4 regions of the Arsenophonus apicola genome follow, and region 3 is predicted to be linked to each of the others. Evidence: predicted binding sites of a transcription regulator. Region 3 holds the regulator's gene; each other region holds the start of a gene.
What was found. The regulator LexA, encoded in region 3, represses DNA repair genes until DNA is damaged. The targets are predictions, from matches to a motif close to TNCTGTATGTACATACAGNA.

Region 1 (3,222 bases), 1.0 Mb from region 3:
TATCAATATCTGAATGCAAATAACGCACCTTAATATCATGTTCTTGCAGATAATCGGTCAAATCTTCTGCCATTCTTTTGGTTAAGGTTGTTACTAGTACTCGTTCATTTACCGCTGTTCGTAGATGGATCTCAGATAACAAATCATCAACCTGAGTAGCAACTGGACGAACCTCAATTTCAGGATCGAGTAAGCCAGTTGGCCGAACAACTTGCTCAATAATTTCATTAGCCGATTTTTCCAATTCATACTTACCCGGTGTGGCAGAAATATAAATTGTTTGCGGGGAAAGTGCTTCAAATTCCTCAAAACGTAACGGGCGATTGTCCAACGCAGATGGTAAGCGAAAACCATATTCAACCAATGTCTCTTTACGAGAGCGATCACCACGATACATAGCGCCAATCTGTGGGATAGTGACATGAGATTCGTCAATAACTAATAAGCCATCAGCCGGTAAATAGTCAAACAGTGTTGGTGGCGGTTCACCGCTTGCACGGCCGGAAAGATAACGTGAATAATTTTCAATACCGGAGCAATAACCCAGTTCATTCATCATCTCTAAATCAAACTGGGTACGCTGGGTTAATCGCTGCTCTTCAAGCAATTTATTACTTTCCAGTAGCAATTTACGTCTTTGTGCCAATTCAGTTTTGATCTGCTCCATGGCTTCAAGAATACGTTCACGCGGTGTGACATAGTGAGTTTTAGGATAAATGGTAAATCGTGGTACATCATGTTGGAGCTGACCCGTTAAGGGATCAAAAAGTGCCAGCCTTTCTACTTCCTCATCAAATAATTCGACCCGTAAGGCATATTCATCTGATTCGGCAGGAAAAATATCAATCACTTCCCCTCTAACTCTAAATGTACCTCGTTGAAATGCTTGATCATTGCGGCTATATTGCAACTCTGCCAGCCGGCGTAAAATAGCACGCTGGTCAATAATCATGCCTTTAGTTAAATGAAGCATCATTTTTAGATAGCTATCTGGATCGCCTAAACCATAAATCGCTGATACCGAAGCAACAACAATAACATCACGTCGTTCAAGAAGTGCTTTAGTGGCAGAGAGCCGCATCTGTTCAATATGTTCGTTAATAGAGGCGTCTTTTTCGATAAAAGTATCGGAACTGGGAACATACGCTTCTGGTTGATAATAATCATAATAAGAAACAAAATATTCCACCGCATTTTCAGGAAAAAAGGCTTTCATTTCACTATATAATTGTGCTGCCAGCGTTTTATTGTGAGCCATCACCATGACCGGGCGGTTAACCCGCTCAATAACATTAGCAATAGTAAATGTTTTACCCGATCCGGTGACACCAAGCAACGTTTGATGAGCCAATCCATCATTAAGACCTTCGATTAATTTCTTTATTGCTTGTGGCTGATCACCCGCAGGTTGAAATTCAGCATGCAATTTGAAGACTTTACTCATCTAACCCTCTCTACTAAAAATTTCTTTATCATACTGGATAAAAAAACAGTTTCAATGACAGCAGAAATAAAAAATCAGCCTTAACCATAATAAATTATTTACATATATTTATTATTTTAATAACTTAGTTATCCCCAAGCTTTTTCTTACGCTTAATTATATTTTATATTTTATGCTAATTAGCTAATATAAAACTTTATTATATATCATTTCAGACTTGATTTTATATAACTTATTAATATTTATATAATTTTGATTTAGAGCCGAGAATGGCATCAACGGCACGCCAAGCCTCATCCCATCTTGGTTAGCGACACTTTTCTAGATCTAATACACAAGGTTATCCACAGGAATGGTGGATAACTCAAGAAATTCTTTTAGGCATCAATAGTTGTAAGATTTTCACTTGAGTATTAGTAAAAAATTTTTGCCAGAAAAATAATCACAAAAAAATTTTTGTATAAGAAAAAAAACGAAAAAAAGCATTTCATCTGTTACTATTTTACTAATTCAAGCAAAATACGGCTAAAGTGGCATAATGCTTTAGCCTAAAAATTATTCCTATTACAGTAGGTTACCTATATTGACAAATTTGCCAATCGAATGAGATTGCCAATCTGGCAAATGTGGAATAACCCCTAAACAAGGTGCTGACAGGCGCTGCTGTAATGTTAACAAATAATCCTGTTGATATTGACCCGGTAAAACAATTTCATTAGCCACCCAGCCTGCCAATAATAAACCACTTTGCTCAATTGCCTGTGCGGTTAATATTGCATGATTAATACAACCTAATTTAACGCCAACTGTTAATATTACTGGCAATTGCTGTTGTATAACCCAATCAGCAAAGGTTTGCTCAGCGCAAAGCGGTGTATACCATCCGCCGGCACCTTCGACAATGATCCAGTCAGCAGATTGTTTTAATTTATTTAATCCTGCACCCATTATCTGCCAATCGATAAGTTCTCCTGTTAACTGACTGGCAATATGGGGTGAAGTTGCTTGGGCAAAAACGATCGGATTAACATCATGGTAATTCAGTTTCAGGCTGCTATTTTTTCTTAATAACTGCGCATCTGAATTTCTTAAGCCATCCGTTAATTGTTCGCTACCTGAAGCTACCGGCTTATAGCCTGCCGTTTGATAGCCATGAGCTGCGGCCGCTTGTAGCAGCGCGCAACTAACAATAGTTTTGCCCACATCGGTGTCAGTTCCGGTGAGAAAAAAACATTTATTCACGATATAACATTCCGTAAACCAGTTGATAAGTTAGTGGGAATTGCTCATTGACATAAGGATAATGATCAAGGAGTTTAGCTAACTGATTTTTTGTCATTAGGCCCTGTTGCTGACGTCCAGCCGTTAGATAAGTCGCACCAATTCCCTTGATAGATTGGAGTAAACAAGCAAATGAAGGATAAGTTACATGCCAAGATCGTTGCTCTAAACTATGCGACCAACCATGACAAGTCCGCTTAATTTGTGCAAAAGTCATAAAAGAATTAATGTGTCGGTTATTATCAACTTTTTGCCAACACTGTTGTAGCTCATGTAATGAGCCATCGGCTAAAGTAGAAAAAGCAACTACCCCACCCTTTTTAGTGATACGATATAACTCACTTAATGGGGTATATAAATTACTACACCACTGGATAGCAAGATGACTAAAACAGAGATCGACACTTTCATCGGCTAGTGGTAGACACTCCATGTCAGCCTGGATATAACTTTTGGCCGCTTGCTTTTGTTGAGCGATCGCTAACATTGATGCAGAC
Region 2 (3,222 bases), 210 kb from region 3:
TTCGGCCGATCGGACTTTGGTCAATATCAATCACTTTATCGAAGAATTGTAATCCTTCAATATCGGTATAAGGCGCCGGGGTTGCATTGGTAGCTTTATTTAATTGCCGCTGGGCAATAGGAAACAAGGTATCATTGATCAAGGTTGATTTACCTGAGCCGGAAACGCCAGTAATACAGGTAAATAAGCCAACAGGTAGTTCCAGTGTGACATTTTTTAGATTATTACCTTGGGCACCAATCAACTTTAAGATTTTTTCTGCATCGAGTGGTACTCGTTTGAGTGGGATGGCAATTTTGCGCTCACCACTAAGATACTTACCGGTTAATGAATCTGGATTGCTAATAATATCGTCCAGGCTGCCTTGAGCAACGATGCATCCTCCATGTATACCTGCTCCCGGGCCGATATCGATAATATGATCGGCGGCGCGGATCGCATCTTCATCATGCTCGACCACAATAACCGTATTGCCTAAATTTCGTAAATGCAGCAAGGTCTGTAACAGCCGATCATTATCTCGTTGATGTAAACCAATCGAAGGTTCGTCCAATACATACATGACACCAACTAAACCGGCACCAATTTGACTTGCTAGCCGTATGCGTTGCGCTTCGCCACCGGATAAGGTCTCAGCTGAGCGAGAGAGGGTCAGGTAATTTAATCCTACATTGACCAAGAATTTTAATCGATCGTTAATTTCTTTCAGAATCTTTTCCGCAATTTGTGCACGTTGCCCACTGAGCTGCAAAGTTTGGAAAAATGCCATTGCATGGCCGATACTAAAATCTGAAATTTCTGGTAGGGTGGTATTTTCAATAAACACATAACGGGCTTCTTGCCGTAAACGGGTGCCATGACAGGCTATACATGGCCGATTATTGATATATTTTGCCAGTTCCTCGCGCACGGCCATTGATTCGGTTTCTTTATAACGGCGCTCCATATTATGGATCACCCCTTCAAAGGGATGGCACCTTACCGTAACATCGCCGCGATCGTTTTGATATTTAAATTCAATTGCTTCTTTGCCGGAGCCATATAAGATCACTTGCTTGATCGCCGGATCTAACGAACTAAACGTGGCTTCGACATCAAATTTATAGTGTTTAGCTAACGATTGTAGCATCTGGAAATAATAAAAATTACGTCGATCCCAACCGCGTATTGCCCCGCCAGCTAAAGAAATTTCCTCGTTTTGGATCACGCGTTCCGGGTCGAAAAATTGTTGTACACCGAGTCCATCACAAGAGCTACAAGCTCCTGCTGGATTATTAAAGGAAAACAGGCGCGGCTCTAATTCACTCATGCTATAACCGCAGATTGGGCAGGCAAAATTAGCGGAGAAAACGAGTTCAGTTGCCTTACTGTCATCCATATCAGCGATAACCGCAGTACCGCCTGATAACTCAAGCGTAGTTTCAAACGACTCAGCCAGCCGTTGCGCTAGCGCGGCACGAACTTTAAAACGGTCAACGACCGCTTCTATAGTATGCTTTTTATGCAGTTCTAATTTAGGCGGATCGGAGAGATCGCAAACTTCGCCATCAATGCGGGCACGAATATAACCCTGTGCGGCCAGATTATCCAATAGCTTAATATGTTCACCTTTACGCTCTTTAACTACCGGTGCCAGCAACATTAACCGCTTGCCTTCCGGCAGCGCCAGGACGTTATCAACCATCTGGCTAACTGTTTGCGCTGCTAACGGCGTATCGTGATCAGGACAGCGAGGTTCACCAACCCGGGCAAACAACAACCGCAAATAATCGTGGATTTCGGTGATCGTACCTACCGTTGAGCGTGGGTTGTGTGAGGTGGATTTTTGCTCAATCGAAATGGCCGGTGATAGTCCTTCAATATGATCAACATCCGGTTTTTCCATTAAGGATAAAAACTGCCGGGCATAGGCAGACAGTGATTCAACATAGCGGCGCTGGCCTTCTGCATACAGGGTATCAAATGCCAGGGAAGATTTTCCTGAGCCTGATAACCCAGTAATAACAATCAATTTATCGCGAGGAATAATTAAATTGATATTTTTTAAATTATGGGTGCGCGCACCTCTGACTTCAATGTTATCCATATACCACATCCCGGATGAGAACACATTCAAACAGTAAATAAAACGTTTTATTATTACACAATTTTGGCTGAATGAATATACAGTACAGTATAGGCGTTCATATTCTGCAATTTAATCGTCAAACTTAAAAAAATTTAGCAATATTGCAGTATAATTTTCTAAGGCGTTTCGCAAACCTTAATCGCAACGGTTTGGTTTCCATATTCAATAGCGTGTTCGCATGTTAAACTAGCGACACTTCAATTTAGGCAAAAATATTAATACATCAGGAGTATCGAATGGCCAGCAGAGGCGTTAACAAAGTCATACTTATCGGCAACTTGGGACAAGATCCTGAAATTCGTTATATGCCAAATGGTGGTGCGGTTGCGAATCTTACGCTGGCCACCTCTGAAAGTTGGCGTGATAAGCAAAGTGGCGAAATGCGGGAAAAAACAGAATGGCACCGTGTTGTGATCTTTGGCAAGCTGGCGGAAGTGGCAGGTGAATATTTACGTAAAGGTTCACAAGTTTATATTGAAGGCTCACTACAAACCCGTAAATGGCAAGATCAAAATGGCCAGGATCGCTACTCTACCGAAGTGGTGGTGAATATTGGTGGAACCATGCAAATGTTAGGGGCGCGTGGTGGCTCACAAGAGGGTATGTCACAAAATAATCCAGCCAGTGGCTGGGGACAACCACAACAACCGCAACAGCCACAAGCAAGCCAGCAGTTTAGTGGTAACGCGCCAGCATCAGCGCCAGCTGCCCATTCCGGTAAAACCGCTCCCGCGACACCGGCTGAACCACCAATGGATTTTGATGATGATATTCCGTTTTGAGAGATGCTAACCACTTGATTTGGTTTAAGTTTTATTTTAAATATATATATATTAATAATAGGTTAGATAAAAAGTTTACAGGAGTATTAGGATTTCTGTAAATTTTTTTATCCTTGTTTTGTTGTTATGGTTTATTTTGAATTATTGTGACATTGATTCGAGTGTTTCAATTGTATTTTGTAAAGATTTTGCGCACACCTAATTTATTGATGTGATCGATGTATATTTTTTAAAATCCATTTATTTATTATGGATATAAGTGATTGACTATGCATGAATGCCGTTTTAGCATGTATGCGTAGGTGTTATTCG
Region 3 (3,222 bases):
ATCTGAGCACAAGTAAAACTCGTTATCGGTTTTATAGCTCTTAATATAACCAGCAATAATTAATATTAGTTCCGTTAGCTCGTTGAAATTAATCATTTTAATTACGATTGACTATATGTGCTATTTTCCAATTTAGTATCTATTTATAACAATAGAAAATAAAAAAACATTATTAGAAAATAGTAAAAGATATTATTTATTTTAGAACTATGGTAGATATCAAAAAGTATAAATATGATAATATCATTATTATAATGATCTTCACCTTAGGATAATTCATGACAAAGCAAGATCAGGAAAAAATACTGTCCCAAGCTAAGAAAATATGCCAAGCGCGTAACGTACGTTTAACGCCACAAAGAGAAGAGGTATTGCGCCTTGTAGCAGCTCAACCTTGTGCTATTAGTGCTTATGATTTGCTTGACCTACTTAGAATTTCTGAACCTCAAGCTAAACCACCAACCATATATCGTGGCCTAGAATTTCTCTTAGAACAAGGATTTATTCACAAAATAGAATCAACAAATAGTTATGTTATTTGTCATCATTTTGAGGATCCTAAACATACTTCAGTTATGTTAATTTGTGACAGTTGCGGCAGTGTCGCCGAAAGTAATGGTCAAACAGTAGAAACCGCTATTATAAAATTAGCCAAACAGACTGGTTTTCAGTTATCTCATACCGTTGTTGAAAGCCATGGACTATGCTCGCCTTGCTACAAAATCGAGAAAAAATCCTGTTAAAACTATGCATTATTAAGGTTAAATAGAGATACAAAGGCCAGGCGTATGAACAATCGGCCTTTATTAAAAAATCAATAAAAATTTAAAATATCTTACTTAATACTTATTAGTTATAAATCAAACAAACTAGAAAATAATAATATTTTTTTCAATAAATTAAACTGAATTAACTTAAAAAATTAATTAGATATAAAATGACTAAAAATTTGACTAAAATGAATCACTACTACGAATAATACCAACAGCGAGTCCTTCAATAGTTAAGTTTTGTGTCCGCAAATCCACAATAATTGGCTCAAATTCAGGATTTTCAGCAATTAATTCAACTTTACTACCCGCTTGCTTGAAACGTTTAACCGTCACTTCATCATCAATACGTGCAACAACAATTTGCCCATTATGTACCTGTTGTGTTTTGTGTACAGCAAGTAAATCACCATCCATAATTCCGATATTTTTCATGGACATACCATTAACACGCAATAAAAAATCAGCACTAGGTCTAAAAATAGTAGCATCAATCCGATAATGGCTTTCGATATGTTCTTGGGCAAGTAATGGTTCTCCTGCCGCCACCCGACCAATAAGTGGTAACCATTCATCCTCATTTTCTTCTTGTAGTAGCCGGATACCGCGAGAAGCACCGGAAACAATTTCGATCACGCCTTTACGTGCCAAAGCCTTTAAATGTTCCTCTGCTGCATTTGGTGAACGAAAACCTAAACTTGTTGCAATTTCAGCGCGTGTGGGAGGCATACCCGTTTGCGAAATGTGTTCACGCACCAGATCATAGACCTGCTGCTGCCTCAACGTTAATTCTTTCATTTCGCCCCCTATTTATTTGCATTCGCACATTGTCACTGTAAGTATATACAGTTATATCAAGATTTTAAACTGAAAAATGTGTAAAACCCTATTTTTTATAACTAGCTCACGAAATAATGATTACTGATCACAATTGCCCAAATAAAAATAGCTAACCAAATTGAAATAAAAACAGCCGCTGAGCCCATATCTTTTGCCTTACCAGAAAGTTCATGTAATTCTGTACCAATTCTATCAACCACTGCTTCAATCGCACTATTTAATAATTCAACAATAGCTATTAATACCACTGAACTTATAAGTAGTAACCGTTCAATCCATTGTACATCAAGGAAAAAAGCCACACTGATGGCAATAATCACCATAATTGCTTCTTGTCTAAAAGCGGCTTCACTCTTCCAAGTTGACCTTAATCCTTTGAGCGAATAACCGGTTGCTTTAATAATTCGGGTTAGTCCCGTTGTTTGATTTGCCATAAAATTTACTCTCTAGATATAGTTCTATATGGGATTTAGTATAATTATTATCTTTTAAACAGATATTAATTACTATTTCTGATATGCTTGGGTAGGATTCAAATAAGAGGCTATCGCTCATCTATGTCATTTTGGCGTAAAATTTACTACAATCTATTAGATTTACCAATGAAATTATTGGTAAAAAGTAAACTCATACCAGCAGATCCAATTAAAGAATTGCATCTTGATACGACACGTCCTTTTCTATATGTATTACCTTATCATTCTAAAACAGACTTATTGACGTTACGTCAACAATGTTGTTCTATTGGTTTACCTGATCCACTTGATCCGATTGAAATAGACGAAATTAAATTACCTGCCTATGTCTTTATCGATGATGGCCCGCGTGTCTTTCGTTATTATTCGCCAAATCCACGTAAAGATTCCGTAAAAACGTTTACGGCTTATCTTGATCTTCATTGCCATAATCCCGAACTAAACATTCAGATGCTACCCGTATCAGTGATGTTCGGTCGAGCACCTGGTCGAGAAGGCCACTCACCAGCGCCTCCGTTACGTTTACTTAATGGTATTCAAAAATTCTTTGCCGTTATCCGGTTAGGACGTGACAGTTTTGTTCGTTTTTCACCCACTGTCTCTTTGCGCCAAATGGCTGGCGAATATGGTACTGATAAAATTATTGCCAACAAACTTGCTCGAGTCGCCCGCATTCACTATTCACGGCAACGATTGGCAGCAGTTGGCCCCAAACTTCCTGTACGCCACGATCTATTCAATAAGCTGTTAACTTCAAAAGCAATTGAAAAAGCAGTTGAAGATGAGGCTAAAGCAAAAAAAATCTCACTAGATAAGGCAAAACATAATGCGATTGCCATGATGGAAGAAATTGCCGCTAATTTTTCCTATGAAGCGATCCGTATTACTGACCGCGTACTTAGTTGGACATGGAATCGACTTTATCAAGGAATTAATGTGCAACATGCCGAACGTGTACGCCAATTAGCGCAAGATGGCCATGAAATTGTCTATATTCCTTCTCATCGTAGTCACATGGATTATCTATTGCTCTCTTACGTACTTTATCATCAAGGCTTAGTTCCTCCTCATATCGCCGCTGGTATCAATCTTAATTTTTGGCCTGCTGGCCCAATTTTTCGTCACTTAGGTGCTTT
Region 4 (3,222 bases), 850 kb from region 3:
ACTTCCGCTTTTACCCGATAATCGCTTAAACGTGCTTCAATTAAACGGGATGTTTGTTCCAACGCAAACATATCAACCGGTTCGTTGTGGTTTGGTGGGCTGGCAAGCAGATCTAATGAGGGCATTGGCGTCGTGGGTTTTGGTAATGGTTGATCATTACGTACCAGAAAAGGATGAAAAAGACTTCCCTGCTCAGGTAATGTCTGCGCTACCTTTTGCTTTTTATCCTCAGGCGCTAATGATGTTTGACTACTATCTTGTGCTACTTGCTGCTGCAATATCTCTGCCTCTTCTTCCAATGGCCATTTATGTTCAACTTGTGGTTGGCTGTCAACGAATGCATTTAATTCAGTTTCATCTGCTGCAATGGGCTTGTCATCCACATCAATGTTAGCTGTTGGTTGATTTAGGTTATTAGTTATGTTGGTGTTGTAACGCTCATTTTGCTGTTGCAAAAACTGATCACGTAATTTATCTTCATTCCAATCATCAATAGTAAACTCCGCACTATCAGACTGAGTGGCGGGATTTTGAAAAGCTTTTTGCTCTGCATCCAATTCCTGTTCTTTCTGTGTTGTTAGACGATTACCATAAAGCTCGCGCCGTGTTGGTAAACGAACAGGATTAGGGCGCGGAAATTCGGGACCAATACCTTTTTTAATTTGTGACTTTACCGGTGTAAAAGCAGTACTAGCGTCAGCTTCCGCATCTTTTTTTGTTACTGAGAAAATTGACGGGTCAGCCAAATTTGGGGCTTCTTTTTGATCGCTAACTTGAGTAACCTGATTAGGATCTATCCGTTGATTGAGATCAATCTCATCATCCATTGGAACGGGGATATTTGACGGTTTGCTAAAGATATCTTCATCATATTTGTCTAGTGTTTCTGCCTGAATATCAAGGGCGCCTTTAGCTTCAGCAGGCGTCAAAGACTGTACCTTATCTCGATAAAACTCATCGTTTTTATTATTACTCAATCCTTCTTTCGCTAACTGTTTAATTGGAGCGGTTGAAAAAAGCACATCATCTGGATCGATATAATCTGCTGTATCTGATGTGCCATCGTATAATTTAGCCGGATGAGGTGAGACATAAGCTTTTGTTGCTTGATGCTTGTTATTACTACGACTACGATTAGTGATAAGCGTTATTGTCGCTAACACCAGTGCTCCAATCTTTTCCGCAATCGTTAACCATGACCAACCTGTAAATAAGGTGAAACTAATAACCCAAATACAAAGTAACGCTAATGTGGTTCCTAATATATTAAACCAAGGCAGAATGGCATTACTAAAAACACTACCAATAATACCACCGGAGGAAAAATTAGGTAAATCATCAATATTAAGTGCTGCCAGGGCACACGAGGTAATTATTAACGCTAACCCACCGATCAGGCGTAAGGAAAGAACAAAAAAATCCAGGCAATCCTGATTATCGATATCTTTAAATACATTCCAACACCCTAATAACATGACTAATGGTATAACATAGGCTAAGATGCCAAAAACAGAGAAAAGAATATCGGCTGACCAAGCACCGATGCCGCCAGCTAAATTTTTAATCGGTTCATTCCAAGTCGTCTGTGACCAGCTAGGATCGGAAGGATGAAAGCTTATCAGAGCCACCATTAAAAAAATCGCCCAGATAGTAATTATCAGTAAAATAACCTCTATCAGTATCTTGCCATTACTAATCTTTTTTAACTTAATGTTTTTGTCTTCTGTATATTCCTGGCCCAAAACTAACACTCCAGGTTTTTCCTGTTGATTGAAAGGAACAACGCTGAGTAATGCTCAGCGTTGAAACTGTATGCATAAACAGGAGTGTACCTAACTTTTTCCGGTTTTGCATCTATTTGATTAACGAGTCTTAATGACCAAACGATTACTCTGTTTCACCTCTTCCATTACTACATAAGTCCGCGTGTCATTGACACCAGGGAGACGAAGCAAAGTCTCGCCTAATAATTTACGATAAGCAGACATATCGGGAACCCGTGTTTTAAGTAAATAATCAAAATCCCCAGAGACTAAATGACATTCCTGAATCCCTTCCAGTTTTTGCACAACAGCATTAAACTGTTCAAAAACATCTGCAGCACCACGGTTTAAGGTGATCTCAACAAAAACCAATAAAGATGCATCGAGATAGTGTGGATTTAATAAAGCGGTATAACCTGAAATAAAACCTTGACGCTCCAAACGACGCACACGTTCCAAACAAGGGGTCGGCGATAACCCTACTCTCTTAGAAAGCTCTACATTAGAAATACGACCATCCTTTTGTAATTCATTAAGTATGTTCCTATCGATACGATCAAGATCTTTTCCTGGACGCTTTTTGTTATCAATCATTTCGTTATCTCTCTTTTATCTATTTTTATACCCATTACATTCCCTATTTTCTTTTCTTATTATTGAATTGGAAAAGATGCAATAAGGTTAAACTCCGCCTGACCATTAGTATTTGTAGTATAATTCATCTTGTAGATAAATCATCTGGTTAGTTTTCAATTTGATAATGAAAAGTAGGATATTTATCTATTTGTTTAAATGATGTTCAATTTCAATTAATCAAATGAGGTAATTAATCCTATAAGATGTTTTCTCAAATACACAACCGATTGTCAAAGATTATGAATAAAAATCAGAACATCATAGGGAAATGAATTCATTATTAACTAATTGTCAATAAGACATAAGAAAAATTCTCAATTTAAATCGTTATTTCACCAAAAATAATCTTTTTTCATGACTTGCCTTAATAAATAAAATGTTAAAACAAGTCAACAAAGAATGACTATTCCTTATCATCTTTTCATTCAATTTACTTTTTTTAATTTTACTAATCTCCTACAATCGCCACATTAAATATATATTCTTACAAATGGAGCAATTATGAAAACCAACAATCATAGTAAGGTTATAATTCTGGGATCTGGCCCAGCTGGCTATACAGCAGCTATTTATGCCGCCCGAGCAAATTTAAATCCGGTATTAATTACTGGCATGCAACCAGGGGGGCAATTAACCACCACTACCGAAGTTGAAAATTGGCCAGGAGATCATACCGAGTTAATGGGCCCGGTATTGATGGAACGCATGCTGCAACATACTAAAAAATTTACTGCACAAGAAAATATTATTAATGATCACATTTATGCGGTTGATCTGCAGCAACGGCCGTTCAAGCTCACCGGTGATAACGGAATCTATAGCT

Region 1: a site for LexA is predicted at 1,476-1,495, ahead of uvrB (excinuclease ABC subunit UvrB). Genes of this name have one in related genera too.
Region 2: a site for LexA is predicted at 2,152-2,171, ahead of uvrA (excinuclease ABC subunit UvrA). Genes of this name have one in related genera too.
Region 4: a site for LexA is predicted at 1,807-1,826, ahead of LDL57_RS10315 (DNA translocase FtsK 4TM domain-containing protein). Genes of this name have one in related genera too.

What each region holds. Positions count from the first base shown of each region.
Region 1 is NZ_CP084222.1:1,983,956-1,987,177, forward strand. It holds gene uvrB (excinuclease ABC subunit UvrB) at 1-1,444, opposite strand, end outside; gene bioD (dethiobiotin synthase) at 2,009-2,686, opposite strand; gene bioC (malonyl-ACP O-methyltransferase BioC) at 2,679-3,222, opposite strand, start outside.
Region 2 is NZ_CP084222.1:2,803,894-2,807,115, reverse strand. It holds gene uvrA (excinuclease ABC subunit UvrA) at 1-2,086, opposite strand, end outside; gene LDL57_RS13300 (single-stranded DNA-binding protein) at 2,365-2,910, shown strand.
Region 3 is NZ_CP084222.1:3,018,281-3,021,502, forward strand. It holds gene zur (zinc uptake transcriptional repressor Zur) at 279-743, shown strand; gene lexA (transcriptional repressor LexA) at 954-1,568, opposite strand; gene LDL57_RS14290 (diacylglycerol kinase) at 1,670-2,044, opposite strand; gene plsB (glycerol-3-phosphate 1-O-acyltransferase PlsB) at 2,168-3,222, shown strand, end outside.
Region 4 is NZ_CP084222.1:2,164,459-2,167,680, forward strand. It holds gene LDL57_RS10315 (DNA translocase FtsK 4TM domain-containing protein) at 1-1,742, opposite strand, end outside; gene lrp (leucine-responsive transcriptional regulator Lrp) at 1,863-2,357, opposite strand; gene trxB (thioredoxin-disulfide reductase) at 2,901-3,222, shown strand, end outside.